DNA from 4 places in the Ensifer sp. Root423 genome. Region 1 is predicted to be linked to each of the others. Evidence: predicted binding sites of a transcription regulator. Region 1 holds the regulator's gene; each other region holds the start of a gene.
The links. The regulator PhoB, encoded in region 1, activates phosphate uptake and scavenging genes when phosphate is short. The targets are predictions, from matches to a motif close to TGTCATNNANCTGTCAT.
Positions count from the first base shown of each region.

Region 1 (7,375 bases):
TGATCACCCATCCGGGAACGACCACGCACAAGAACCTGACCGACGAGGCCCGCGAAGAGCTCGGCATTTCCGCCGGAACCGTGCGCTTCTCGGCCGGCATCGAGGACAGCGACGATGTGGTGGAAGATTTCGCCCGCGCGCTGAAGTCCGTGAAGGCCTGATTTTACGAAGACACGGCCGCCGTGATCAACGGCGGCCGACGCCCCTTGCCGGCCGTCACGAGATGGTTTCCGGCGGCGCGGCGCCAAGGTGCCAGGCACGTTTCACCCGCTCGATCGCGTCAGCACGGCCATCCGTCCCATCATGGGATCGCACAATCTTGCCGTTATTCTTGACGAAACCATCTTGCTGTAGAATACCCTGAAAGACCTGAAGCAAGGTGATGCCCATGTATCGCGCTTTGACCCGCGACATAGAAGTTACGGTGGAGCCGTACTATCTCGAAGAGCAGTCGGATCCCGATGACGGCCGCTATGTCTGGGGCTATCGCATCGTCATCTCAAACCACTCGGACGCATCCGTGCGGTTGATGACGCGCTACTGGCACATTACCGATGAGAACGGGCAAGTCGACGAGGTCAGCGGTCCGGGCGTCATCGGCGAGCAGCCGCTGCTCAATCCCGGCGATACCTATGAGTATTCGTCCGGATGCCCTCTGGATACGCCCTCAGGCGTCATGTTCGGCCACTACAGCATGGAATCGGAAGGCGGAGAGACCTTCAACGTTGCCATCCCCGCCTTCTCGCTCGATTCACCCGGGCTCGTGCGCACCCTGAACTGAAGCGCGTCCTTCGGACTAGCGTCGCTCTTAATCGCGGCCAGTCGACCGGAAGCGCCCGCTACTGCGGGCGCACCTCGCTTGCTTCGAAGCGATAGGTCGTCGAGCAGAACTCGCAGGTCACCTTGACTTCGCCATCGTCGATGGTGCTTTCGAGGTCGTCCGTGCTCAGATTGGACAACACCGACTGCAGCTTCTCGCGCGAGCAGCTGCAACGGTCGTAGACCGCCTGCGGTTCGTAGACGCGGACGCCGCGCTCGTGGAACAGGCGATAGAGCAACCGCTCGGTTCCGACCATCGGATCGGTCAACTCGTCCATGTCGATCGTTTCGACCATCACCTTGGCTTCGGCCCAGAGATCGTCGTCCCCGAACGCGCTTTCACCATCATCGCCATCACCGCCGGAAAGGTCGGGCTGGCGCATGCGTTCCGGCGCTTCCGGCAGGAACTGGGCGACCATGCCGCCGGCGCGCCAGCGATGGCGCGGCTTGCCGTTTTCGTCGCGATCGAGAAGCTCGGCCACGCCAAGGCGCACCTTGGTCGGGATCTGCTCCGACTGTCGGAAATAGACGCCGGCGATTTCTTCCAGCGTCGCTCCGTCGAGCGCAACGATCCCCTGGTAACGCTGGGTATGGGCGCCCTGGTCGATGGTGAAGGCGAGCACGCCCTTTCCGAGCAGCTCGTGCGAAAGGGTCCGGCCGTCCTTTTCGGCAGCGGCAAGCGCTTCCTGATCGTAGCGGGCATAGGCGCGCACGCGATCCGGCGTCGAGAAATCAGCGACCACCAGATCGACAGGGCCATCGCCCTGGGTCTGGACGATCAGCTTGCCTTCAAACTTCAGCGAGGTCCCGAGCAACACGGTGAGTACGACGGTTTCAGCAACCAGGCGCGCGACCGGAAGCGGATAGTTGTGGCGCTCGAGGATTGCGTCCAGCATGGGGCCGAGCTGCACGGCGCGGCCGCGCACGTCGAGGCCTTCCACCTGGAAAGGCACGACGTGATCGTCACCGGCAAAGTCGAACTCACCAAGCCCTGGCGTCATGTCAGTCATGTCTTGCTCCTTGCCTTCAGCCACCAAGCTGCACCAGAGATATTGCTATCCCCGCGCAACGTGCTCGCTGTCTCAGTTGATCCCGCGATAAACGGATTGTCCACCAGGTATGTGCCGCCGCCATAGCAACGCACCACCTCGACGGTTGCGCGCTCACTACTTTCAGGAGCGCCCGTATGCCGCCTAAATCGTGTCGCACGTGGACAATGTCAAGTGCGGTGAACACGCCCTATATGGCGCACGCTCGGCGGAGCGCACGGAAGCCTCTTCGCCGCCGTCGCGCGCGACCGGGCAGCCGGCTCAGACGAGCCCCATGCACCAGGCAATGACCGACTTCTGTGCGTGCAGCCGGTTTTCCGCCTCGTCGAAGACCACCGACTGCGGGCCGTCGATGACCTCGTCGGTGACCTCTTCGCCGCGGTGCGCCGGCAGGCAGTGCATGAACAGCGCATCGGAGGCCGCACGCTTCATCAGCGCTTCATTGACCTGGTAGGGCTGGAAGACGTTGTGCCCGCGGGCGCGATGTTCCTGGTTCATCGAGATCCAGGTGTCGGTCACGACGCAATTGGCGTCGGCGACGGCCTGTTCGGCGTCATGACACAAAAGGACCTCGCCGCCATTGTTGCGCGCCCAGTTCAGGAACTTGTCCTGCGGCTCGGACCCGAGCGGCACGGCCATGTTCATGCGGTATCCGAAGCGGGCAGAACCTTCGATCAGCGAATGCAGCACGTTATTGCCGTCGCCGGTCCAGGCAATCGTCTTGCCCTTTACCGGACCGCGATGCTCCTCGAAGGTCAGGATATCGGCCATGATCTGGCAGGGGTGCGTATCGTCGGTCAGGCCGTTGATGACCGGGACCGTCGCATGCTCGGCCAGTTCCAGAAGGCGGCGATGGTCGGTGGTGCGGATCATGATGGCGTCGACGTAACGCGAGAGCACCTTGGCCGTGTCGCCGATCGTCTCGGCGCGGCCGAGCTGCATTTCGGTGCCTGACAGAAACAGGGTTTCGCCGCCGAGCTGGCGCATGCCGACATCGAAGGAAACGCGGGTGCGGGTGGAGGGCTTTTCGAAGATCATCGCCAGCATCTTGCCGGCGAGCGGCTTCTCGGCAGTTCCGGCCTTGGTCGCCGCCTTTCGGACGCGCGCATCGTCGATGATCGTCCGGAGGTCGGCGGCCGTCATGGCCGAAAGATCGAGAAAATGTCTGGTGCCTGCCATCGTACTCGGTTCCTGTCTGAAAAATCGGTCCCTGGTGCGGCACGCTATCGACGTGCCCGCACGAAGGTCATTCTAACGCCTTAGTCGTCCCTGGGTCGCTACCTTCAGGCCGCGGCGTTGCCGCTTGCCTTGCGAACCGCCTCGGCGGCGCGTTCGATACGTGCGAGCCCCTCGCGCGCCTCTTCCGCCGTCACGGTCAGCGGCGGCAGCAGACGCAGCACATTTTCGCCCGCCGGCACGGCCAGGAGCTTTTCGGCGCGGATTTCCTTCAGCAGATCGGCCGAAGGGCCCTTCACCTTGATGCCCAGCATCAAACCGTCACCGCGGATGTCCTCGATGACATCAGGGAAGCGGTCCTTGAGCGACGCAAGGCCCTGGCGGAAGACCAGCGCGACATCGCGCACATGCGTCAGGAATCCGTCGGCCAGAACGACGTCGAGCACGGCGTTGCCGACGGCCATGGCCAGCGGGTTGCCGCCATATGTGGAGCCATGCGTGCCCGCCACCATACCAGATGCGGCTTCCTCAGTCGCGAGGCAGGCGCCGAACGGGAAGCCACCGCCGATACCCTTGGCGACCGCCATGATATCCGGACGGATATCCGCCCATTCATGGGCAAACAGCTTGCCGGTACGGCCGACGCCGGTCTGGACCTCGTCGAGGATCAAAAGCAGGCCGAACTCGTCGCAGAGCGCGCGCAGTTCCTGCATGAATTCCTTGGTCGCCGGACGGATGCCGCCCTCGCCCTGGATCGGCTCGATCAGGATCGCTGCGGTTTCCTCGGTGATCGCATTCTTGACCGCGGCGATGTCGCCGAACGGAACCTGGTAGAAGCCCGGCGCCTTCGGCCCGAAACCTTCGATGTATTTCTGCTGACCACCGGCGGCGATCGTCGCGATCGTGCGGCCGTGGAAGGCGCCTTCGAAGGTGATGACGTGGAACTTCTCCGGGTGGCCCTTGGAGAAGTGGTAACGCCGTGCCGTCTTGATGGCGCATTCCAGCGCTTCCGCGCCCGAATTGGTGAAGAAGACCTTGTCGGCAAAGGTCACCGCCGTCAGCCGGCGGCCGAGGCTTTCCTGGCCCGCAATTTCATAAAGGTTGGACAGGTGCCAGACCTTGTCGGCCTGCGCCTTCAGCGCTTCGACCAGGTGCGGGTGCGCGTGGCCGAGCGAGTTCACGGCAACGCCGGCACCGAAATCGAGATAACGCGTGCCGTCTTCGGCGATCAGCCAGGCGCCCTCTCCTCGCTCGAAACGCAACGGCGCGCGCATGTAGGTATCATAAAGCGGCGTGGTTGCAGTCATGCGAGGCTCTCCTTCACTCCAGATCGACATCGATCCCGCGCCTCACGCGGGCCGATAAAAATCAAAAATGCCGCCTTTCGGCGGCGCAGGCACTATTCCCATTTCGCGCTGCAATGTCAACAAAACCAAGCCTTGCAGCGCAACATCAAGGGTCGATTCCTGGCAGCAGAAAAATCGTCCGGGAGGGCTTGCAAAAATGCAACGCTGGCCGAGCAAGTTGGGGAAAACTACGAAATCGATTCGGCCTGATTCCCGGGACTCTTGCCACAGAGTCCAGCGGTCAGTACGTTAACATTCAATTACTAGACGCATGCGGCGGACCTAGTCACCAAAAGAGTTATCGCGTTTGCAACCCCGGGGTTTAGCCGGGGTGCGGTGAGGGATTCTGCCATCCCCAACGCTGAGAACGGAGAGTGCAGAAATGAACTGGACTGACGAGCGGGTGGAGAAACTGAAGAAGCTTTGGTCCGAGGGCCTGAGCGCAAGCCAGATCGCGGCACAGCTCGGCGGCGTCAGCCGTAACGCTGTCATCGGCAAGGTTCACCGCCTGAGCCTGCCAGGTCGCGCCAAGGCCGGCGGCAGCACCACGACGGCAGCCCGTCCGAAGCGCCCGACTTCGGCACCGCGCGCACCGAACTACGCTTCGCGCGTTTCGACCCGCCCGGTTGCACGCGCGGCCGGCGCTGTCGTTCTCAAGGAAGAAATCGAAGTCGATCTCGTTGCCGAGCAGGATTTCAGCACCCGCACCGACGTTGTCGTGCCGATGTCGCGCCGCCTCGAGCTGACCCAGCTCACCGAGCGCACCTGCAAGTGGCCGATCGGCGACCCGCTGAAGGAAGAGTTTCACTTCTGCGGCAACGATTCCCCGGAAGCCTCGCCTTACTGCACCTTCCATGCTCGGCTGGCCTACCAGCCGTCGGGGGAGCGCCGCAGGGCTCGCTAAGAAGCTGGACCGCATTGATAAAGGAAGGGGCCGATCGGCCCCTTTTTTTGTTGGCGACTTTCAGACCGCTCAGCTTTCGAGCGAATAGCCGGCGCCGCGAACGGTGCGGATGACGTCGGGCATGTTCGAGAAGTTCAGAGCCTTGCGCAGACGACCGACATGCACGTCGACGGTGCGCTCGTCGACATAGATGTCATGCCCCCAGACGCCATCCAGAAGCTGCGAGCGAGAGAAGACGCGGCCCGGCGAGGACATGAGGAACTCCAGAAGACGGAACTCGGTCGGGCCGAGGCGCACTTCGCGGCTGCGGCGATGAACGCGGTGGGTCTCGCGGTCGAGTTCGATGTCGCCGCAGCGAAGCAGCGTCGAGAGCACCTCGGGCTTTGCCCGGCGCAGCATCGCCTTGACGCGCGCCATCAGCTCCGGCGTCGAGAAGGGCTTGACCACGTAGTCGTCGGCACCCGTCGCCAGACCCCGGACGCGCTCGCTTTCCTCGCCTCGCGCCGTCAGCATGATGATCGGCAGACGTTCGGTCTCCGGACGCTGGCGCAGCCGACGGCAAAGTTCAATGCCGGAAACACCGGGCAGCATCCAGTCGAGGATAAGCAGGTCGGGCAGCCGCTCCTGAAGCCGGATCTCCGCCTCGTCGCCCCGCAGGATCGTATCGACGTCGAAGCCCTCGGCTTCCAGATTGTAACGCAGCAGAACGCTCAGCGCCTCTTCGTCTTCGACTACGGCGATTTTTGGCAACATCAGGTAACGTCTCCTTACCGCGGGCGGCCTTTGGGCTCATCGGCCCGGCCGGCGCTCAGACACTCTAAATCTGGAGCACATCCGCCGTTTTCAAAGGCGGGGCGAAAACCGCATGCTTCAGATACAGGAATTCGGGGCCGCGACCGAAGCCGCGACCGGATCAGATTTCAAAGGGCATGCATGCTTACGGCGCGCTTGGCGCTCAGTCGTTGACCGAGCCCAGCGTCGACGTGGTGTCATCCTTCGGACGCTCGCCTTCCGGCTGAGCACCCGTCGCCATGTAATAGATCGTCTCAGCGATATTGGTCGCGTGGTCGCCGATGCGCTCGATGTTCTTGGCGCAGAACAGAAGATGCGTGCAGGGCGTGATGTTGCGCGGATCTTCCATCATGTAGGTCAAGAGCTCACGGAACAGCGAGGTGTAGATCGCGTCGATCTCTTCGTCACGCTCGCGGATGCTGTTGGCCTTTTCCGGCGAGCGCGAGGCGTAGACGTCGAGCACTTCCTTGAGCTGGACGAGAGCGAGCTCTGCCAGATGCTCGAGGCCACGGGCGAGCTTGCGCGGAATGCCGGAGCCGGCGACCGCGATCACGCGCTTGGCGGTGTTCTTGCCGAGGTCGCCGACGCGTTCCAGATCGGAGGCGATGCGGATCGACCCCATGATCTCACGCAGGTCGGCGGCGACCGGCTGACGCTTGGCGATCGTGACGATCGCCTTCTCACCGATCTGGCGCTCGGCGTCGTCGAGGACGGTGTCGTCCGAGATCACCTTCTGTGCGAGAGCCAGATCGGAGTTGACCAGCGCGCGAACGGACTCGGCGACCATCTGTTCGGCGAGGCCGCCCATCTCCGAGATGCGGCGCGTCAGGTACTTCAGTTCTTCGTCATAGGCGGACATGATATGCATGGACATGATCGTCGATCCTTACGGGCGCTTTGCAGTTACTGTTGCAGCCTTATGCGGCCTCAGCCGAAGCGGCCCATGATGTAATCCTGGGTGCGCTGGTCATCCGGATTGGTGAACATCTTGTCGGTGTCGTTCTCCTCGACGAGATTGCCGAGGTGGAACATGGCGGTGCGCTGCGAAACGCGGGCGGCCTGCTGCATCGAGTGGGTCACGATGACGATCGTGAAGTTCGTGCGCAGCTCGTGGATCAGTTCCTCGACCTTGGCCGTCGCGATCGGATCGAGAGCCGAGCACGGCTCGTCCATGAGGATGACTTCCGGGCTCACGGCGACGGCACGCGCGATGCAGAGACGCTGCTGCTGACCACCGGAAAGGCCGGTGCCGGGCTCCTGCAGACGATCCTTTACCTCGTTCCACAGAC
Region 1 is NZ_LMEG01000012.1:204,188-211,562, reverse strand. It holds gene ASD01_RS13650 (O-succinylhomoserine sulfhydrylase) at 1-161, shown strand, start outside; gene ASD01_RS35580 (hypothetical protein) at 217-390, opposite strand; gene apaG (Co2+/Mg2+ efflux protein ApaG) at 389-781, shown strand; gene ASD01_RS13640 (Hsp33 family molecular chaperone) at 840-1,829, opposite strand; gene argF (ornithine carbamoyltransferase) at 2,130-3,047, opposite strand; gene ASD01_RS13630 (aspartate aminotransferase family protein) at 3,152-4,351, opposite strand; gene ASD01_RS13625 (GcrA family cell cycle regulator) at 4,773-5,294, shown strand; gene phoB (phosphate regulon transcriptional regulator PhoB) at 5,364-6,047, opposite strand; gene phoU (phosphate signaling complex protein PhoU) at 6,250-6,963, opposite strand; gene pstB (phosphate ABC transporter ATP-binding protein PstB) at 7,014-7,375, opposite strand, start outside.

Region 2 (7,375 bases), on a different contig from region 1:
GGCATCCCAGATCATATCGAGATCGTTGCCTGGCTCTGCCTCGGCTATGTCGATCGCCTCTATCAGCAGCCGGAACTCGCTGTGAAGGGCTGGCGCCAGCGCCTGCCGCTCGACGAGCTGGTTTTCGAAGACGGATGGGGACGCAGCAAGGAGAAGGCGTAAGGCCTCGTCCGATCAATTCTGGACCGGCTGATAGGCCGGTCCCTTCGGATGCTTGAGGTCGATGGCGGTTTCTTCCTGCGGCAGGTAGGTCGGGCCGACGACGCGAACCTTGTTCTTCGACGGATCATAAGGCCGCTCTTCGGCCGGCGCCTTGGCGGTATTGCTCGCCGCTTCCGGCTTCTTGGTCTCGATGACGATGATCGACGACTGGTCGTCACCGATCTTCGTTCCGTTTGCCTTCGGTGTGGTCGAGGCGGTCTGCGGTATCTGGCAGCCGCACTGGCCGGGTTTTCCGACAGCGCGGGTGCGATAGGCAAAGGCGTTGGGCATTTCGGTATAGGGACGGCCGGTCACGGCCGAGACCATCTTGTCGCTCTCTTCCGTGTTGAGGTCGTGAAAATAGAGCTCGGTCTCAGCCCCCGGACAGCGCGCCCGACAGGCCTGCTCGTCGCGCGGGAAATCGGCCGGCGTCGCATCTGAAGAAACCGGGAAAAAGGCGCCGTCGCAGGTACGCACGCACATGGTTCTGAGCGTGCCGCTATAGTAGCGCTCCTGCGGTGCGTAGCCGTCTTCGCCTCGGCCGAGCATCGGGCCGTAGGCGTCTTCCGGCGGCAGGTCGGCAACGATGTTGCGGTGGCTTTCCGGCACGTCCGGTTCCACGCTTGCGAACTCCTCGCGGTCACCATAGCAACCGTTGATCTCCAGCGCGGCGAGGATGCGGCGCCGGCTGTCGTCGCTGCCGCCGGCGACGATCTGCTCGCGCTCGGACTTCAGCATGCGCAGATTGTCTTCCATCTCGGCGATCAGGCTGTTGAGGCCGTAGCAGGTGTCGGGGTCGCCGCCGTCGAAGCCAATGGCGTTGCCGCCACCGCAACCCGCGCGGCGGCGGTCGTTCTTTGCCCGCCGCAGCTCGATATTCTGCCGCGAGATCGCGCTTGCGTAGTCGCGCGCATCGGCATTGCTGGCGACGTAGTCAGGCAGTTGCGCGAGCCGCGCGTTCAGTCGGTCGCAGGCCGTCGATGCCAGTGACGGACCGGCACCGATCAGAACCAGAGGCACAAGGGCCGCAGCGACGTGTTTCATGCGCGTGAACACGGGCGAAAGTCTCTTCCTGTTGCCAGGTCGGCGCCGACCTTCTGCGGGTGGCTGCCAGCGGCATTCCTGTTTCGCCTCCATCATAGAGCTTGTCGGTGATCGTGCAACGACAAGCGACGGTTTGCGTTAACAGCGCAGATCGACTGACGCGCTTAGGCGGCGCGGGCGGTTTCCAGCGACATCGGACGTTCGAGCACGGTACCTTCGATGGCAGCGACCGCCTTCATCCGCGTGAGCAGATCCGGCGTTACTTCCCAGGCGACGGCAACCGCGAAAACGGAGCCGATGCGATGCGGTTCGGCGATACGCTCGCCCGGGCATCCCATGCGCCGGAACATGCGCTCCAGGAACACATCCGTCACCGTGACGATGTGGCTGATGCCGGAAGCAAGGCCCAGCTCGCCGACGCCGCACATCAGTTCGGCGGCCGCGACCGTCACCTGGTTCGAGGCGCGGTCCTGCGAGATCTCGGGCTCGATGCAGAAGCGGCTGGATTCCCAGACCGAAGCGCTGCGGATTTCCGGATTATCGCCAAGCAGGATCGGGAAGGTATCGTCCAGCATGTTTGGGCCGAGTGTCGGCAGGAGGCGAAGCGCGCCGCGCAGCCGGCCGGTATCGGGCGCATAGGACAGGACGTAGAGCGGGTTTGCCTGGTCGTAGTTGTCGATTTCCCAGTCGCCTTCGGTCTGCACGTCCCATTTCAGGAAGTCGTGGAAGACGCGCTTGCGCAACCGGAACATGTCGTCGACGGCCGCCGGGTGTTGTGCGCGGGTCTTTCCGTTCAGGATCCTGATCATCGTTTTCTCCATCCGAGTTTGGGGATGGGGCGATGCTGTCAGGCTCGCGGCGGTTGCGTAACTGTCGCTAGCGACAGTTCAAATGCGCGATATTTGCCACTAGATTTCGAGGGGTTTCGGTGGAGGCGTATTGTCGGGTGTCAAACGGAGGGTATCAGAGCGTGTCGTACGGCCTGTGCCACAGCCTGAGTGTTGGAAACGACATTCAGCTTGCGTCGCGCATTGGTCATGAAGAAGCGCACGGTGCGCTCGGAAATGCCGAGGATCGTGGCGATTTCCCAATAGCTCTTGCCGGCGGCGGCCCAGGTCAGGACCTCGGTCTCGCGGCCGGTCAACCGCATCTCTCGGGTCGAAATGCTGCCGGCCATGGCGCCGTGCTCCAGCATGGCGGCATGGAAGAGATTGGCGGCCAGCTGGAAATCGCGCAGGTGATGGCGGCGATAGGTCGTCCATTCGCCGGCTGTCATGTTGACGTTGATTGCGAGCAACGCCATGCGCCCGGCGGGCGAGGGCAATGGCAAGGCGACGCCCTCAGTGGATATGCCGATTTCCTGGGCTGCCTGGAACAACGGTTCGCATTCCGGGAAGCGATGCCGTGCCATCGTCCATTCCACCGGCCGCACGCCGCCAAGCGCCAGCTTCAGGATCGGATCGATCCGGTGAAGGCTGCGGGCATGGTAGATCTCGGCAGCGTAGGCGCCGAAGGTGTGATGCAGCCGGCAAACCTTGAGCTCGTCCGCATAGGGCTCCGCTTCGAGATAGAGAAGATGGGCAATGCGGAAGGTTCGACGCATCAATGTGAAGAAATGAGCGGGCTCGACACAGCCGCCACATTCCAGGATTTCCAGCATGTCGAGGGCAGCCTGCTGCTCAGTCATGCCACAACACCGAATCTCGTCCGAGGCCCCAGCATGGTTAGAGGTTCACCTTTTGTCCAGCGCAAACTTTCCCGATTGGTGTGTAATACCAATTGTGCACGCCTTGATTGTAGTCGTCGATCGGCCGCGTGACAGGGGCTGATTCGCGGGTGATCTGCAAAACCAGCGATGCCGCGCCTGAAGCAGGCGCGACATCCGGATACGGTTTTGCCGGCGCCGGCATGGCGCCCGAATGCAGCGAAGACCGGTGGCGATCTCCGCGTTGCCATCTCAACCCGGATGGCTGGCTTCGACCACCGCCAGAGCCGCCATGTTGACGACGCCGCGTGAGGTGACGGACGGCGACAGGATATGGGCGGGAAGCGCCGAGCCGAGCAGGATCGGGCCGACATGCAGGCTGTCGGTCATGGTCTTGACGACACCGAGCGTGATGTTGGCGGCATCGAGATTGGGGAAGACCAGCAGGTTGGCTTCGCTCGACAGGCTGCTGTCCGGCATGACGCGCTGGCGCAACGCTTCCGAGATCGCCGCATCGCCGTGCATTTCGCCGTCGACCTCGAGATCGGGCGCGAGTTCCCGCACGAGCTGCAGCGCCGTGCGCATCTTGGTGGCGCTCTCCGAATCACGCGAACCGAAGTTCGAATGCGAGACGAGGGCGGCGCGCGGGGTGATGCCGAAGCGGCGGATTTCCTGTGCCGCCATGACCGTCGTCTGGGCGATCTCTTCGGCGCTCGGGCAGTAGCTCACATAGGTGTCGGTGAAGAAAGTTGCGCCGCGCTGCGAGATCAGCAGGCTCAAGGCCGAGAAATCGAGCACGCCGTCGCGCTTGCCGATGATCTGCGATACGTCGCGCAGGTGCTTGCTGTAGCGCCCTTCGACGCCGCAGATCAACGCATCGGCTTCGCCGCGCTTGACCGAGAGCGCGCCGATGACGGTCGTGTTGGTGCGCACGATCGTGCGGGCGGCTTCCGGGATGACGCCGAGACGGCCGACGAGGGCAAAATAGTCCTCGACATAGTCGCGGTAGCGCGGATCGCCTTCGGGGTTGACCACCTCGAAATCGACATCCGGACGGATGCGCAGGCCATAGCGACGCAGGCGCGTCTCGATGATCTGCGGACGGCCGATCAGGATCGGGCGGGCCGTGCCTTCTTCGAGCAACACCTGGGCGGCGCGCAGCACGCGTTCGTCTTCGCCTTCGGCAAAGATAACCCGGTTCTTCTGGGCGTTCTTGGCGGCGGCAAAGACGGGCTTCATGATGAAGCCCGAGCGGAAGACGAAGCGGTTCAGCTTGTCGAGATAGGCGTCATAGTCCTGGATCGGACGGGTGGCGACGCCGCTTTCCTCGGCTGCCTTCGCAACCGCCGGCGCGATACGCAGGATAAGGCGCTGATCGAACGGCGAGGGGATCAGGTAGTCCGGGCCGAAGACCGGGGTCTCGCCGGAATAGGCGCGGGCGGCAACATCGGAAGGCTCTTCGCGGGCAAGACCGGCGATGGCGCGTACGGCCGCCATCTTCATTTCTTCGTTGATCGTGCTTGCGCCGCAGTCGAGCGCGCCGCGGAAGATATGCGGGAAGCAGAGAACGTTGTTGACCTGGTTCGGGAAGTCCGAGCGGCCGGTGCAGATCATCGCGTCCGGACGGGCTTGGCGGGCGGCTTCCGGCATGATTTCCGGCGTCGGATTGGCGAGCGCCATGATCAGCGGCTTTTCGGCCATCTGCGCCAGCAGTTCCGGCTTCAGGACGCCGGCGGCGGAAAGGCCGAGGAAGACGTCAGCGCCGCCGATGCTGTCGGCAAGCACGCGGTTGCTGCTATCCTGCTCGTAGACGGACTTCCATTCGTCCATCAGTACCTCGCGGCCCTTGTAGACGAGGCCTTCGAGGTCATGGACCCAGATGTTTTCGCGCTTGGCGCCGAGCGTCACGAGAAGGTTGAGACAGGCGAGTGCGGCGGCACCTGCGCCCGAGGTGACGATCTTGGCGGTCGCGATGTCCTTGCCGGCGAGTTCGAGGCCGTTGAGGATGGCGGCGGCGACGATGATCGCAGTTCCGTGCTGGTCGTCGTGGAAGACCGGGATCTGCATCTTTTCACGCAGGCGCCGCTCCACCTCGAAACATTCGGGCGCCTTGATGTCTTCAAGGTTGATGCCGCCGAAGGTCGGCTCGAGCGCCGAGATTACGTCGACCATGCGCTCGATGCTCGACGCGTCGATTTCGATGTCGAAGACGTCGATGCCGGCAAATTTCTTGAAGAGGACGGCCTTGCCCTCCATGACGGGCTTGGAAGCCAGCGGACCGATATTGCCGAGACCGAGGACGGCCGTGCCGTTGGAGATGACCGCGACCAGGTTGGCGCGCGCTGTGTAATCGGCGGCTGTTTCCGGATTGTCACGAATGGCGATGCAGGGGGCTGCAACCCCTGGCGAATAGGCAAGCGCCAGGTCGCGCTGGTTGCCGAGCGGCTTGGTGGGCTGGATTTCGAGCTTTCCCGGGCGTGGGTAACGGTGGAAGAAAAGGGCCTGCTGGTCGATGTCGCCGCTGGCCGGACCGGTATGGGATTTCGTCTTGTCGCCCGTATTCATGCTCTCACATTCCTCATTCGTGGTCGTGCCTTTTGGCATGAATTCGAAGCGAGGTACAGTTTTGCAGTGCTGATTTCAGCGGGGGGACCGGTGACGCAATGTTGATGTCATCTTCCTGAAACACGAGTCTGGTTTCACGAAGGCAGAAAGCATAACCTGAAGACGAGGCTCGCATGATGGCGGCGCAGCAAGACAACTCCGTACGAAAGCTCAGGACGTTGTTCATCTCGGACGTCCATCTCGGCTCGAAGGCCGCCAAGACCGACTACCTGCTCGACTTCCTGCGGCATCATGAAGCGGAGACGATCGTTCTGGTCGGCGACATCGTCGACGGCTGGCGGCTGAAGCGCAGCTGGTACTGGCCGCAGAACTGCAACGACGTGGTGCAAAAGCTCCTGCGCAAGGCGCGCAAGGGCGCCCGCATCGTTTACATCCCCGGCAATCACGATGAATTCCTGCGCGACTTTCCGGGCGTGCATTTCGGCGGCATCGAGGTGGCGCAACGCTACATGCACGAGGGGGCCGACGGCCGTAAATATCTCGTGCTGCACGGCGACGAATTCGACGTCGTCGTGCGCAACGCCCGCGTGCTCGCCTATCTCGGCGATTGGGCCTACGACACGGCGATCGCCATCAATATCGGGCTTGCTGCGGTCCGCCGACGTCTCGGCATGCCCTATTGGTCGTTCTCGTCCTGGGCGAAGCTCCAGGTCAAGCACGCCGTCAACTTCATCGGCGAGTTCCAGAAGGTGGTCGCCGAGGAGGCGCGCCGTCACGATGCGCAGGGCGTGATCTGTGGTCATATCCACCATGCTGTCATCGAGGAGATCGGCGACATCCGCTACATCAACACCGGCGACTGGGTGGAAAGCTGCACGGCGATTGCCGAGCACCACGACGGCACGATGGAACTGATCACCTGGCACCAGATGCGCGGTGGCGCCAGCGAAGGCGAAGCCTCTGGCGAAGCGGACAAACTGCTCGCCCAACTGCTGACCCAGCGCGCGGCCTGACCTTCGCGGCGCAGCGATATTCCTGTCGCGAAAACTAGGTTATGGCGAGGGGCGCCCGGCTCGTGCTAGAGATTGGGCACAGCCATCAGGTCAGACGATGATTCCCTTCCAAGCGCCCGCCTATGTGGGCCCTCCGCCGCGCCATTTTGCGCTTCGCATTGCTTTGCTCTTCTGTGCGCCGCTGATCGTCAACGGCTTCGCGATGCCATATTTCCCGATGTGGCTGAGCACGCTGTCGATGAGCGACTTCGAGATCGGCGTCGTTCTGGCGTTGCCGATGTTCGTGCGCGTCATCACGGCGCCGATCGCCGGCGTCATTGCCGATAGGCTCGGCGAGCGGGCGATCGTCCTGATCTGGTCCGGTTTCCTGTCGCTCGCAACGGCCGTGGTTCTGTTCTATTTCCGCGAATTCTGGCCGGTGCTCGTGATCTATACGCTGCAGTCGGCCGTCTATTCTCCCTATGTGCCGATCGTTGAGGCGATCGCGCTTTCAGGCGTGCGGCGCTGGGGCTTCGACTACGCCCATATGCGGCTCTGGGGCTCGGTCGCCTTCATCGGCGCGACGATGCTCGGCGGCTGGATGGTGGGCATCTTCGGCAGCGACATGGTGCTGCCGGCGATGGCGATCGGCTTCGGCCTGACGATCATCATGGCCTATGCCGCGCCACGAGTCGGCAAGCCGCGGCGGCCGTCACCGATCACGGCATTGACGGAGCCGCCGCCGAAGTCGCTGCGGCAGCTCGACCTGCAGTTGCTGCTGATCGGGGTGACGCTGGTCAACGCCAGCCACGCGATGCTCTTTGCCTTCTCGGCGATCTATTGGCAGCACATCGGCTACAGCGGCACC
Region 2 is NZ_LMEG01000001.1:762,420-769,794, forward strand. It holds gene bluB (5,6-dimethylbenzimidazole synthase) at 1-162, shown strand, start outside; gene ASD01_RS03795 (DUF2865 domain-containing protein) at 175-1,245, opposite strand; gene ASD01_RS03800 (acyl-homoserine-lactone synthase) at 1,410-2,054, opposite strand; gene ASD01_RS03805 (helix-turn-helix transcriptional regulator) at 2,195-2,932, opposite strand; gene ASD01_RS03810 (NADP-dependent malic enzyme) at 3,203-5,515, opposite strand; gene ASD01_RS03815 (UDP-2,3-diacylglucosamine diphosphatase) at 5,689-6,528, shown strand; gene ASD01_RS03820 (MFS transporter) at 6,626-7,375, shown strand, end outside.
Region 2: the regulator PhoB is predicted to act here: its motif matches at 5,621-5,637, upstream of ASD01_RS03815 (UDP-2,3-diacylglucosamine diphosphatase).

Region 3 (7,375 bases), on a different contig from region 1:
CATCGAAGAGAACGAGCTTGGAGTAGGAGAGCAGCACGCCGATCTCCGGGCGGGTCAATGGCTTGCCCGCCTGGTAACGCTCGGTCATGGCCTGGTCGGTCGGCAGCGTCTCGACCTTGCGGTTGAGATGGCCGTCGGCCTCCAGCCGGGTCATGAGCCGGCCGAGCGTCGTGCGGTTGCCGAGCCCTTGCATGGCGGTCAGAGAGATCGCCAGCGACTGCTCGTAGTTGTTGCGCAGCACTAGGTGGCCCACTTCCTCGGTCATCGAGGCGAGCAGCGTGTTGCGCTTCGGACGGGTCAGGCGACCATCGCGCATGGCGGAAGCCAGCGCGATCTTGATGTTGACCTCGACGTCGGAGGAGTTGACGCCCGCCGAATTGTCGATGGCATCCGAGTTGCAGCGGCCGCCATTGAGGCCGAAGCCGATGCGGCCCTTCTGGGTGACGCCGAGGTTGGCGCCCTCGCCGATGACGCGGGCGCGGACCTCTTCGGCTGCCACGCGAATGGCGTCGTTGGCGCGATCGCCAACTTCGGCGTCCGTTTCGTTGCTGCCGCGCACATAGGTGCCGATACCGCCGAACCAGAGCAGGTCGACCTGGCTCTTCAGGATCGCGTTCATGATCTCGAAGGGCGTTGCCTTCTGCTTGTCGAGGCCGATGGCGGCCATCGCCTCAGGCGTCAACGTCACCGACTTCTCGGCACGCGAGATGATCATCGCGCCGTTCGAAAGCGTCTTGCGGTCATAGTCCTGCCAGCTCGAACGCGGCAGGTCGAACATGCGCTTGCGCTCGGCAAAGGACCCATCGATATCCGGATTCGGATCGATGAAGATATCGCGATGATCGAAGGCTGCGATGAGGCGGATCTTCTCGGACAGAAGCATGCCGTTGCCGAAGACGTCGCCCGACATGTCGCCAACGCCAGCAACGGTGAAGGGCGTCGTCTGGATGTCGGTGTCCATCTCACGGAAGTGCCGCTTGACGGTCTCCCAGGCGCCGCGGGCGGTGATGCCCATCTTCTTGTGGTCGTAGCCGGCGGAACCGCCCGATGCGAAGGCGTCGTCGAGCCAGAAGCCCGCTTCCTGTGCAAGGCCGTTGGCCGTGTCGGAGAAGGTCGCGGTGCCCTTGTCGGCAGCAACGACGAAGTAAGGGTCGTCGCCGTCATGGCGCTGCGTGTCGGCCGGCGGTACGACATCCTGGCCGACGATGTTGTCGGTGACCGACAGCAGCGTGCGGATGAAGGTCTTGTAAGCTTCGGTGCCGGCCTTGAAGATTTCGTCGCGGGTGCCGCCCACCGGAAGCAGCTTCGGATAGAAGCCGCCCTTGGCGCCGACGGGCACGATAACGGCGTTCTTGACCTGCTGCGCCTTCACCAGACCGAGCACTTCCGTGCGGTAGTCCTGGGCGCGGTCCGACCAGCGAAGGCCGCCGCGGGCGACCTTGCCGAAGCGCAGGTGCACGCCTTCGACCTCGGTGCCGTAGACGAAGATTTCGCGGAACGGATGCGGTTCCGGCAGACCGTCGAGCTGCTTCGGGTCCAGCTTGAAGGCGAGGACTGCGCGCGGTTTTCCGTCGGCGTCATGCTGGAAGTAGTTGGTCCGGAGCGTCGCTTCGATCGCGTTGACGTAGCGTCGCAGAATCCGGTCCTCGTCGAGGCTCGGAACGGCCGAGAGCGCGTCCTCGATCGCCGACAGCAGCGCGTTGCACTTCTTGGCGCGCGGCTTTTCCTCGAGCTTCGGATCCATGCGGGTCACGAACAGCTTGAAGATATCGGCGGCAATCGCCGGATACTTGTTCAGCGTGTCGGCGATATAGCCCTGAGAGTAGGTGATGCCGGCCTGTCGCAGATAGCGGGCATAGGCGCGCAGCACCGTCACTTCGCGGGCGTTGAGGCCCGCAAGCAGGATCAGCCGGTTGAAGTTGTCGTCCTCGATCGCGCCGTTCCAGGCGGCCAGGAACGCCTCTTCCAGCGCCGGGCCGGATTTTTCGAGATTCAGCGCAAGGCCATCGCGATGGATCAGCTCCATGTCGTGCAGCACGACCTTGCGCTTCTCTTCGCCATGGGCATTGACGCCGATGTCGTAGGTCTGTTCGCTGATGACCCGGAAGCCCAGGTTTTCAAGCAAAGGTACGCGGCGCGAAAGCGACACTGGTTCGCTGGCGTGGAAGATCTTGAGCTCGGCCGTGTCCGGCCGCGAGACGGCGCGGGGATAGTGGTAGAACTCGATGCGGATCGGATCCGGGCCCTTGCAGGCGGCGATGTCGGCCAGATCGGCATAGGCTTCAGCCGGCGTGAAGAACGACTGGTAGGCATTGTCGACATCGAGCTCGATGCCGTCCTTGCGGGCAAGCAGGTCGAACCGGTCGATCCAGCGGGTGACGATGCCGCGAACGGCTTCTTCGAGCTTGGCCTGCGGAATGCGCGGCGTCTTGCCGGCGGAGCGGCCGATGATGAAGTGGACGCGGGCAAGGCCCCCTTCCGGGAAGGCCGGGTAGTAGGCGGAGACGCGACCGTCATAGACCGTCTTCAGGTAGTCGCCGATCTTTTCGCGCACATCCGAATCGTACTGTTCGCGCGGCACGAAGACGATCACCGAGACGAAGCGGTCGAAATGGTCGATGCGTGGCAGCACGCGGATGCGCGGCCGGTCGCCGAGTTCGTTGATCTGTTCGCAGAAAGCGGCGAGCAGGCCGACATCGATCTGGAAGAGATCGTCGCGCGGATAGGATTCGAGCGTGTTGTCGAGCATCTTGCCGGAATGGCTCTGCGGATCGTAGCCGAAGTGATCGACGATCTTTTCGATCTTGTGGCGCAGCAGCGGGATCTCGGCCGCCTGGCGGGTATAGGCCGAGGAGGTGAAGAGGCCGACGATGCGCAGTTCTCCGGCGACATTGCCGTCGGCGTCGAAGCGCTTGACACCGATATAATCCATATAGGCGCGGCGATGGACGACCGATTTGACGTTGGCCTTGGTGACGATCAGGAAATCCGGGCTTTCGAGGAAGGCGAGAATTTCAGGCGTAGTCAGCACCGCGTCCTTGCCCTGGCGCAGCACGCGCACATCGGGATTGGAGAGCATGCCGAGGCCCCTGCCCTTGCCGCGCTCGACCATCGCCTTTCCGCCCTTGCCGGAATAGGTGTATTCGCGCATGCCGAGGAAGGTGAAGTTGTTGTCACGCAGCCAGCGGAGGAAGGCGAGCGCCTCGTCGCGGTCGCTCTTCTTGCGCGAGGCGTTATAGGCCTCCAGCTCCTGCATCGCATGATCGAGCAGCGCGGTCATCGCTGGCCAGTCGTGCACAGCCTGGTGCACCTGCTCCAGCACGTCGCGAATGCGGTTGCTGAGCTGTTCGGCCTCGACCGGCGCGAGCTTCGTCAGATGGATCTGGATATGGCTGACGCGGTGCGACGGATCGCTTTCCTCTTCGGGATCGAAGAGCTTTGCCGGCTTGCCCGGTTCCTTGACCAGGATGGGGTGGATCGCGAGGTGAATGTCACGGTGCGTGCTGGTGATTTCCCCCATGACCGAATCATAGAGGAACGGCATGTTGCGTTCGGTGACCGCGATGATCGACACCTCGGTGCCGCCAGGTGCTACACCGGCGACGGATTCGACGGAAACCTGCGGCTTGCCGCCATCCCAGCGGGCGAGTTCCTGATAGGCATGGGCGGCCGTCAGCGCCAGCATGTCCGCCGAATAGAGATCGAGGTCATCGTTGCTGGCCCCACCGAAGAGGATCTCCGGCGCCAGCGCCTCGACGCCCAGTTTGATGGCGGCCGCCTTCGCTGCGTCGATGTGTCTGTCCCGCTTCGGATTGTATTTCACGCCCATGAAGTCTCTCCCATTCATGATAGGCCAAACCCTATCAGAACCATGGCTAATGGCGACCGCTTTTTACGCTGATTTCGGCAAAATCGAGCCCAAAATCGGAGAATTTCACGTGAAAACAGCTTAAATCCATTTAAATCGAAGGTAATTTCGCGAAAATTGCTCGAAAATCGAAGAAAAAGCACGAAAACGCCAGAGGCTTCTCCGGAGCCTATCTGCCATCGGCTGTTGACAGGGGGGTGACAGTCGGGTGAACAGAGTTTCGAGATCGTAGGATTGGACTGGTCGATGCCCGAAATGCCTTCCCTGCCCGGCGCCGTCATCGTCATCTCTAGCCATGTCGTGCGCGGCAAGGTGGGCAACAGGGCCGTGGTCTTCGCGCTTGAAACTCTGGGGCATCCAGTCTGGGCCCTCCCGACCGTCATCCTCCCCTGGCATCCGGGCCACGGCCGCTCGACGCGGGTCACCATTTCCGATCAGGATTTCGGGTCGGTGATCGATGACCTCATGGCAGCACCCTGGGCCGGAGAGGTGCGTGCCGTGCTTTCGGGCTACCTCGGCTCGGCCGGACAGGCCGAAAGCGTGGCCCGGCTGGTGACGGCGCTGAAGGAGCGCAATCCCAAACTGATCTACGCCTGCGACCCCGTGATCGGCGATGCTGGCGGTCTCTATGTGCCGGAAGTCACGGCGGTTGCCATTCGCGACCGGTTGCTGCCGCTTGCAAATCTCGCGACCCCGAACCGTTACGAGCTTGCCTGGCTTGCCGGGGCGACGTTGGAGACGAACACGGCGATCCTTGACGCAGCGCTCGGCCTCGGTCCGGCCCGCGTCTTGGTGACGTCTGCCGTGCCGATGATGAGCGGCGGGACCGGTAATCTCTTTCTCTCGGGCAACCACGCCCTGCTTGCCGAACATCGTTTGGTCGAAAACCCGCCGAATGGTACGGGCGACCTGTTGGCGGCGGTGTTTCTCGCCCGGATCCTTGAAGGACTTTCAGAGGAACGTGCCTTGCAGATGGCGACTGCGAGCGTATTTGAGATCATCGCGCGGAGCGTCAAGCGCGGCGCGGATGAACTGACCATCGAGCAGGACGCGTCGAGCCTATCGACGCCAATGGCGATGGTGCAGATGCGCCGACTGGTTCATCCGAATCAGATGCGGCGCAAGTGAAGAAGCTGTTCACGGACCGCCACCCCTATGGCATCGTGGATTGAATTTTAGATCGCGATCATTTTCATGACGGAGGCGCAGGTGGGCGAAAGCCGGCCATGCCGCCTTGAAGCACGAGCGGAGCAATCGATGGACAAGCAGCAGCAGCGTTTTCCGGACTATCTTCTGAACGGCTACCACAACTTCATGAACGGTCGCTTCAGCGAGCAGCAGAAACGCTACAAGGCGCTGGCGGAAACCGGTCAAAAGCCGAAGACGATGGTGATTGCCTGTTGCGACTCGCGCGCTGCGCCGGAAACGATCTTCGACAGCGGCCCGGGCGAACTCTTCGTCGTGCGCAACGTCGCCAATCTCATGCCGCCCTACGAGCCGGATGGTCACTACCACTCCACTTCGGCAGCCCTCGAGTTCGCCGTGCAGTCACTGCGCGTCAGCGACATCGTCGTCATGGGCCATGGCCGCTGCGGTGGTATCAAAGCGGCACTCGATCCCGATGCGGAGCCTCTGTCACCGGGCGATTTCATCGGTCGCTGGATGCATCTGCTGAGGCCCGCGGCTGAGCAGATCCAGAGCAACGACGTGATGACGCAGGCGGAGCGCCAGCGTGCGCTCGAGCGGGTTTCGATCCGCAACTCGCTTGCCAATCTGCGCACTTTCCCGTGCGTCCAGATCCTCGAGGCCAAGGGCAAGCTCCACCTGCACGGCGCCTGGTTCGACATCTCGACCGGCGAACTCTGGGTGATGGACCCGGTGACGGGCGACTTCTCCCGCCCGGGAATGTAATCGGTCAGCAAAAAAAGGCCCGGCTCTTTCGAACCGGGCCCTTTGTCTGGTTGGTTATGCGTTCCGAAGGACGAAAATCCTAGAGACCGTCGATCTCGGCGCCGATGATGGCGATCGCCTGCTGGTAGACGCTTGCGGCGTTCCAGCCCTGGATCGCAGCGAAGTTCGCCTGACCCTGCTGATAGCCGGCGCCCGGCTGCCAGCCATGGCCGCGCAGGAAATTGGCGGTGGATGCCAGCGCGTCGGCCTTGGAGCGAACCATGTCGACATGGCCGTTGCCATCGCCATCGACGCCGTATTTCAGGACGTTGGCGGGCAGGAACTGGGTCTGGCCGATCTCGCCGTGGGCGGCGCCACGCGCATCCGGGCTCAGATCGCCGCGCTGCACGAGCTGCAGGGCCGCATAGAGCTGGTTGGTGAAGTAGTCCGAGCGACGGCAGTCATAGGCCAGCGTCGAAACGGCCGAGAGCGTGTGCTCCTTGCCCATGAAACCGCCGAAGCCGGTTTCCATGCCCCAGATGGCAATCAGCGGGCCAGCCGGCACGCCGTAGCGCCGCTCGATGCTGGTAAAGAGTGCGGCGTTCTGCTGCTTCATCTTCTTGCCGCGGGAAATGATCACCTGGCCGCCGCGCTTCTGCATGAACTGCTCGAGCGACAGCTTGAAGCTCTTCTGGCCGCGGTCGGCGCGGATCGTCGCCTTGTTGTAGGAGACGCCGGAGAGTGCACGGTCGAGCACCTGCGGGCTGATGCCGTTGCCGGAGGCCTGCTGCTTGAAGTTCTGCACCCAGGCTTCAAAGCCGCTTCCGTCATTGCCGCATTGGGCGGCAGATGCCACCGCCGGAAAAACTGCAGTCGAAATCAGGGCGGCAAGCCCCACTGCTGCGCACTTCGCCCTGTGCATGAAATACCCCGTCATAGCCCGAATCTCGTTGCTCTTAAAAATGCCAGCCTTCGCCGGCCGTGTCACCTACCGCAAGCGGCAGGTAACTTTATCGTGGTTTCACGTGAATCCGGGAAGGATCGGCCCCTCGTGAAACAGGAAACCCGCCAGGCTCGAAAGAGCCTGGCGGGAGTGAATGGTTCTAATGCCGTTTTCAGGCAGCCTGCTTGCGCGGCTTGATGAGGCCACGATTGACCAGCAGCTCGGCAATCTGGATCGCGTTCAGAGCGGCACCCTTGCGCAGGTTGTCGGAAACGACCCACAGGTTGAGGCCGTTCTCGACGGTTGCGTCTTCGCGGATGCGCGAGATGTAGGTCGCATCTTCGCCGGCGCACTCATAAGGCGTGACGTAGCCGCCGTTCTCGTGCTTGTCGACGACGAGGCAACCCGGCGCTTCGCGCAGGATGTCGCGCGCTTCGTCAGCGGTGATCTCGTTTTCGAACTCGATGTTCACCGATTCCGAATGGCCGATGAAGACGGGAACGCGCACGGCAGTGCAGGTCACCTTGATCTTCGGGTCGAGCATCTTCTTGGTCTCGGCGAGAACCTTCCACTCTTCCTTCGTGTAGCCGTCTTCCATGAACACGTCGATGTGCGGAATGACGTTGAAGGCGATGCGCTTGGTGAACTTCTTCGATTCGATCGGATCGGCAACG
Region 3 is NZ_LMEG01000020.1:42,213-49,587, forward strand. It holds gene ASD01_RS18880 (NAD-glutamate dehydrogenase) at 1-3,829, opposite strand, end outside; gene pdxY (pyridoxal kinase PdxY) at 4,115-4,996, shown strand; gene ASD01_RS18890 (carbonic anhydrase) at 5,126-5,779, shown strand; gene ASD01_RS18895 (lytic murein transglycosylase) at 5,859-6,680, opposite strand; gene ASD01_RS18900 (aspartate-semialdehyde dehydrogenase) at 6,874-7,375, opposite strand, start outside.
Region 3: the regulator PhoB is predicted to act here: its motif matches at 4,055-4,071, upstream of ASD01_RS18880 (NAD-glutamate dehydrogenase).

Region 4 (7,375 bases), on a different contig from region 1:
TCGGCGCCCATGTTCGGCGGCGCCATCATGCCGGCGAGCAGCACGGCGATGCCGCGGTCCTTCAGCCGGGTGATCATCGCCTCGATGTTCTTGCGGGTCTCTTCAGGCGCGATGCCGCGCAGCGCGTCGTTGGCGCCAAGCTCGAGGATCACGCCCTTGGTACCATCCGGCACCGACCAGTCGATGCGGGCAAGACCGCCGGAACTCGTGTCGCCGGAAACGCCGGCGTTCGCGATCGTCACGTCGAAGCCCTTTTCCTTCAGCGCCTTTTCGAGCCGGGCCGGGAAGGCGTCCTCCGGCGGGAGCTGATAACCCGCCATCAGGCTGTCGCCGAACCCGATGAGGCTGATCGTCTCGGCGCGTGCGGTGCATGATAACGCAAATGTCATCATCAGTGCCAAGAAAACCCGTTGAAATCCTTTTAATGCCATGGGCCTGTTCCTAAATCCCGAATGCCGTTTCTGTTCCCCACTTCGTTTCATATAGGGTTGTTTCGCTTGGCCAGCACCATCATCGAACTTAAAAACGCGGATCTGACGCTGGGCGAGGCGGCCGCCTCGGTGCATGTGCTGAAAGGCATGAGCCTGACGATCAATGCCGGAGAATCGGTCGGCATCGTCGGCCCGTCCGGTTCAGGCAAGTCGACTTTGCTGATGGTGCTTGCCGGGCTCGAGCGGCTGGATCGCGGCGAGATCGTCATCGACGGCACGCCGCTGCACCGGCTCGACGAGGACAGGGTTGCGGACTTTCGCGGGCGCAACATCGGCATCGTCTTCCAGTCTTTCCACCTCATTCCCAACATGACGGCACTCGAAAACGTCGCCGTGCCGCTCGAACTGGCCAATGTCCCGGGCGCCTTCGAGATCGCGCGCAAGGAGCTTGTCGCCGTCGGCCTCGGCGAGCGGCTCAGCCATTATCCCGGCCAGCTCTCGGGCGGCGAGCAGCAGCGCGTTGCGATCGCCCGGGCGCTTGCGCCCTCGCCGAAGCTTCTGATCGCCGACGAACCAACCGGCAACCTCGACGCCGAAACCGGACGGCAGATCGCCGATCTGCTTTTCGCCGAACAGCGTGACCGCGGCATGACACTCGTGCTCGTGACCCATGACGCCGCCCTTGCCGACCGCTGCGCGCGGCAGGTGCGGGTGCGCTCGGGCGAGATCGTTGCCGGCGGCGCCGCGGACCCCGTGGCCGTGGCGCCGGTCCAGCAGGCGGCCTCGGCATGATCGGCGCGCCTTCGGTACGGCTGCGGCCGCTGCTTGCCCTGCGGCTGGCGCTGCGTGAAATGCGCGGCGGGCTCAAGGGCTTCTACATCTTCCTCGCCTGCATTGCGCTGGGTACGGCGGCGATTGCCGGCGTCAACTCGCTGTCGCAGTCGATCACAGCGACGATCGCATCGCAGGGTCAGGAACTGCTCGCCGGCGATATTCGCTTCGAGCTTAACAATCGTGTCGCAACGACCGAAGAGCGCGCCTATCTCGATGGTCTTGGGACCGTTGCGGTTTCCGCTGGCCTGAGATCTATGGCGCGGCTGCCCGACGGTTCCAATCAAGCCCTGGTGGAACTGAAGGCCGTCGATGCGGCCTATCCGCTCTATGGCACGCTGGAAAGCCAACCCGACAGGCCGCTGCACGACCTCATCGCACGCGACGGCGATGTCTTCGGTGCGGTCGTGGCGCCTCTGCTGCTCGACCGCCTGGACGTTAAGGTCGGAGACGAAATCCTTCTCGGCAACGCCCGTGTCCGGATCGCCGGCACGATCACGCGCGAGCCGGATGCGCTTTCCGACGGCTTCGGCTTCGCGCCCCGCCTGATGGTCTCGGACGAAGCCCTGGCGGCGACGGGACTGGTGCAGACCGGAAGCCTCGTCGAGCACACATACAAGGTGAAGCTCGCCGATCCGGCAGGGGTTGCGGCCGTTCGCACCGAGGCGGAGAAAAGCCAGCCGGCAGCCGGCTGGTCGATCCGCACCAGCGGCAACGCAGCACCGGCGCTGACGGCCAACATCACGCGTTTCTCGCAGTTCCTGACGCTTGTCGGCCTGACGGCGCTCATCGTCGGCGGCGTCGGCGTCGCCAATGCGGTGCGCGCCTATCTCGATGCCAAGCGCAGCGTGATCGCGACCTTCAAATGCCTGGGCGCCCCCGCCGCCTTGGTGGCGATGATCTATCTCGCACAGATCCTGATGATCGCCTTGATCGGCATCGTTATCGGGCTCGTGCTCGGAGCTCTGATCCCCTTTGTCGCGGCGCAGTTTTTGGCCGACCTGTTGCCGATTTCGACCGCCTTCCATCTCTATCCGGGCGCGCTCGGGCTTGCCGCCCTGTTCGGCGTGCTGACGGCGCTGACCTTCGCCATCCTGCCGCTCGGACGGGCGCGCGCCATTCCTGCGACCGCACTCTTCCGCCAGCAGGGTTTCGATCCCTCGGGTTTTCCGGCCTGGCCCTATCTGCTCGGCGCCGTCGCGTGTCTTGCCGCACTCGCCGGCCTGGCGATCTTTACGGCTTACGACCGCTATATTTCGCTCGTCTTCCTCGGCGCGATTGCCTTCGCCTTCATCGTGCTCAGGGCCGTTGCGCTCGCGATCGCCTGGCTCGCGCGCCGCAGCCCGCGGGTCAATTCGCCGGCTCTCAGACTGGCGATCGGCAACATTCACCGTCCGGGTGCGCTGACCTCCTCGGTGGTGCTGTCGCTTGGGCTCGGTCTGGCGCTTCTGGTGACGCTGGCGCTGATCGACGGCAATCTGCGCCGCGAACTCACCGGAAGCATGGCGGAGCGAGCGCCGAATTTCTTCTTCGTCGATATCCAGGGCAGTGAGATTGAAGGTTTCCGCTCGGTGCTGAACCAGGCGATCCCGAAGGGCAAGGTCATCGAGGTGCCGATGCTGCGCGGCCGCATCACCGCCTTCAACGGTGAGGACGTGAACAGCCGCAACGTGCCGCCTGCAGGCCAATGGGTGCTGCGCGGCGACCGCGGTATCACCTACGCCAAGAACAAGCCGGAGAATTCGACGCTGTCCGAAGGCGCCTGGTGGCCGGCCGACTACAGCGGCGAACCCCTGGTTTCCTTCTCGTCCGAGGAGGCCGGCGAACTCGGCCTGAAGATCGGCGATACGGTCACCGTCAATGTGCTCGGCCGCAACATCACCGCCAAGATTGCCAACTTCCGCAATGTCGAGTGGGAATCGCTGTCGATCAACTTCGTCATGGTGTTCTCGCCGAACACCTTTGCCGGCGCGCCGCATGCCTGGCTGGCGACTGTGATCGATCCGTCGGCGACGCCGGAAGAGGAGGCGGCGGTCCTGAAGGCCGTCACCAATGCCTATCCGACGATCACCAGCGTACGGGTGAAGGACGCTCTCGACATTGTGAATGGGCTGCTCGGTCAGCTGGCAACGGCGATCCGGGCGGCCGCGGCCGTGGCGCTCGTCGCCTCCGTGCTGGTGCTGGCCGGCGCGCTTGCGGCCGGCAACCGGGCGCGCGTCCATGATGCGGTGGTCCTGAAGACGCTGGGGGCAACGCGGGTGACGCTGATCAAGGCGTTCAGCTACGAATACGCGATCCTCGGTCTTGCAACCGCAGTTTTTGCGCTGTTTGCCGGCGGTATCGCCGCCTGGTTCGTCGTCAACCGCATCATGACGCTGCCGTCGAGCTTCCTGCCCGACGTGGCGATCGTGACGGTTGTGGCAGCGCTGGTGATGACGGTCGGCATCGGACTTGCCGGTACATGGCGCATTCTCGGGCAGAAGGCGGCGCCGGTCCTGCGCGAACTTTGACCGGGCCGAGTTAACCGTAAATCCCTATTGCGCCGGTCTGAATCGGTCCGGTGCAACGGAATCCGGGAGTGCCGGGTCTTGTGTGCAGCGGGTTTCGGCATCATATTTGTCCACAGGCATGCTGGAGCTCCGCAGCGGCGCCTGGGCGTGGAAGCTCATCTTCCAGGGCGATATTCGCCGCCCGACACCGTAACTTCCACCGGAGCTTGAATGAGGAAACAATGGCTGATCTGAGAAATTACCAAACCCGAATGTCGCCCGCCGGCGCTCAGGCGGGTGCCGTGATTGACGAAGGCCTTCGCGCATACATGCTGAAGGTCTACAACCTGATGGCGCTTGGTCTGGCGATCACTGGCGTCGCGGCCTACCTGGCCTTCCAAATGGCGTTTTCGGATGGCCAGCTGACTGCCTTTGGTGCTGCGATCTATACGAGCCCGCTGAAGTGGGTGGTGATGCTGGCGCCGCTGGCGCTCGTGTTCTTCATGAGCTTCCGCATCAATAGCATGAGCGTTTCTGCCGCGCAGACGACGTTCTGGATCTATGCGGCCCTGATGGGCCTGTCGCTGTCGTCGATCTTCCTGATCTACACCGGCCAGAGCATCGTTCAGACGTTCTTCGTGACGGCCGCCTCGTTCGGCGCCCTGTCGCTTTACGGCTACACCACGAAGAAGGACCTGTCCGGCATGGGCTCGTTCCTGATCATGGGTCTGTTCGGCGTCATCATCGCGTCGATCGTCAACATCTTCCTCGCCTCTTCGGCGCTCGCCTTCGCGATCAGCGTGATCGGCGTGCTGATCTTCGCTGGCCTCACCGCCTACGACACGCAGAAGATCAAGGAAATGTACTACGAAGCCGATGACAGCACCGTTGCCGGCCGCAAGGCGATCATGGGCGCGCTGACGCTCTATCTCGACTTCATCAACCTGTTCATGTTCTTGCTCCAGTTCATGGGCAACCGGAACAACTAAGTCTGAACAGCAGACGGAAAAGGCGGCTTCGGCCGCCTTTTTTGTTTGCTGAAGCAGCTTGAAAGCGTCCGGGCTCCGTGGGAGTGAAAGGACGACGAAACCTTGGGATCAAAGTCTTTAGCCATGTCCCTGACCCTGCGCGACGCCACCCTGGCCGATCTTCCCGTCATCACCGAGATCTATCGCGAATCCGTGTTGCACGGGGTTGCGACCTACGAGATCAACCCGCCATCCGAAAAGGAGATGCGGGCGCGGTTCGAAACGATCATCGGCAGCGGCTACCCGTACATGGTTGCGGTAGACGCGGGCGGGACGATCATCGGCTATGCCTACGCATCCGGCTTCCGCACGCGCACGGCCTATCGCTTCCTGGTCGAGGATTCCATCTACCTGGCGCCGGAAGCGCGCGGCAAGGGTGCCGGCAAGGCGCTGCTGGTCGAACTCGTCCGGCGTTGCACGGAACTCGGCTTCCGCCAGATGGTCGCGGTGATCGGCGGTGCCCATCCGGCCTCGATCGCCGTGCACCGGTCGCTCGGCTTCGAACTCCAGGGCACGATGAAAGCGACCGGCTTCAAGCATGGCCGCTGGCTCGACACGACGATCATGCAGCTCGCGCTCGGCGAGGGCCAGGCGACCGACCCGCCGGAAGACGTCTATCCGGACACCCTCTACCAGTGACCATCGCTTGCTGAAAAATGTCAGTCGGCGAAGCGCCTCGCAGCGCGCCGTAGGCAGGTCGTGCCGTTGCTGCCCGTGACGTCGGCGTGCGTCTCCTGATGGCACCCTTTCCCGCTGGTCAGGTTTCCACCAGCCTCAGCACCTTGTCGAATACCTTGAGCACCTGGGCGAGCTCGTGACCGCGCTTCAGGATCGTGCCGTGAATGTTCAGCACGCTATAGGCGCCCTGTTTCGCGGCCAGTTTCGGGTTCTTCTCGATCCGGTAGAGCGGCATTTCGCCCGAACGCTTGAACACTGAGAAGACCGCGCGGTCCCTCAGGTGGTCGATCGCGTAGTCCCGCCACTCGCCTTCGCCGACCATACGGCCGTAGACCCACAGGATCTGATCCAATTCGCGGCGATGGAAAGTGATGGGGGGAGCGTTCTTGGCGTTCTTGTATTCGTGAAGATCGACGACCACTTCGGAAGTGGTCTCGCGCTGATGGCGCGCCTCGCCTTGCGGCAAATCCGGCTCATCGGTCATCGGCAATCCGGCCTTCTGTTGTGACAGAACGATTACAGTGTGCCTGACACGAGCCGAAAAGCAAGCTGGAAGCCATGGGACGATGAGGTCATTTCTTGCCTCTGCCCCATTTCAGTCAAACCGGCGCCCCAATTCATCGCAAAACTCGCGGGCGCTGACGGACAGAGTCGTTGCCACCGTATGTCCGGTCAGATCGTCATGCTGCGGGAGTTCACCGAACGCAGTTATGGCCGGTTCGGTCCGGTAACTTCGAACCCTCAGCCCCAGCCCCTCGATGCTGCCGGGCCGAACCAACCCCTTGCGCTTCGCCGTCCCTACAATTTGCCCTGAGGGCCGGCGAGCACGGCCGCAGCGCCGATGATGGCACCCGGCGTTTCCTTGTCCTTCATCGATTGCAGCAGGATCGCGCAGCCGCTGTTTCCCGGGCGCTCGGTCAGCACCGTCGCCGGCAGCGTGAAGGACGCGGGCTGGCCGTCCCACATGCCGATCGTCTGTATGTCACGCACCGCATGCCAATAGGGGACTTCCTTGCCGCTGTTCTCCCCCTTCTCCATCTTCACGATCTTGGCGCGGTCGAAATAGACGACGACGACATTGGCCTTGCCGATGCCGCTACCGATGGTGATCTGGATTTCTTCGCCGAGGATCTTGGCGCCGACGGGAACGGCAAGCCCTTTGCCTTCCGCCTTCATCGTTTCCAGCCGCGTCTTGATTGCCTGCAAGTTGCCGCCGTTCAAGTGGTCGCGGCCGTTCAGGATTGCCTGGGGCGTGTAGACGCCGTTGCGCCCGAGCATGCGCGCATAGGCATATTGCCGCTCGGTGTTTTCCTTCGATGCCAGCGTGTCGGCCCAGCCGAGATAGTTCCAGTAGTCGACGTGATAGGCGAGCGCCACCACATCGCCTTCGTCGACCAGCGACTTCAGCGCCGCATCCGCCGGCGGACAGGACGAACAGCCCTGGCTGGTGAACAGTTCGACAACGCCCTTGACCGCCTGTTTCTCCTGCGCCCCGGCAGGGGCACCGGCGGCTGCGAGCAGCCCGAAAGCCAGTGCAACAGGGCGAATGAAAGAACGGTCTGCGGATGTCATGGCGTCACTTCGTTACCGGCCAGCGGCCTACTCCTTGTGGGGGAGTTCACTACATACGACGCCCCTGCATCAACGGGAAGTCACGTTGGAGTGAGGTGGCAAGTGAGCGCGATCCAGCACCCGATCGCTGGCCGGTGCACCTCAAAGAAAGAGCCGGGGCGCCTTTCGGCGTCCCGGCTCCAGAGCCTTGTATGCGCTCGCGCGATTAAGCGGCGAGGTCGCGCAGAACCGTCTGCAGGATGCCACCGTTGTTGACGTAGGTCACTTCATCCAGCGTATCGATACGGCAGACGAGCGGCACATCTTTCACGCTGCCGTCGCCGTAGGTTACCTTGGCAACGCGCTT
Region 4 is NZ_LMEG01000034.1:96,573-103,947, forward strand. It holds gene ASD01_RS24060 (arylesterase) at 1-431, opposite strand, end outside; gene ASD01_RS24065 (ABC transporter ATP-binding protein) at 498-1,223, shown strand; gene ASD01_RS24070 (ABC transporter permease) at 1,220-3,772, shown strand; gene ASD01_RS24075 (Bax inhibitor-1/YccA family protein) at 3,994-4,740, shown strand; gene ASD01_RS24080 (GNAT family N-acetyltransferase) at 4,864-5,418, shown strand; gene ASD01_RS24085 (DUF2794 domain-containing protein) at 5,537-5,941, opposite strand; gene ASD01_RS24090 (DUF1223 domain-containing protein) at 6,256-7,029, opposite strand; gene acnA (aconitate hydratase AcnA) at 7,235-7,375, opposite strand, start outside.
Region 4: the regulator PhoB is predicted to act here: its motif matches at 5,962-5,978, upstream of ASD01_RS24085 (DUF2794 domain-containing protein).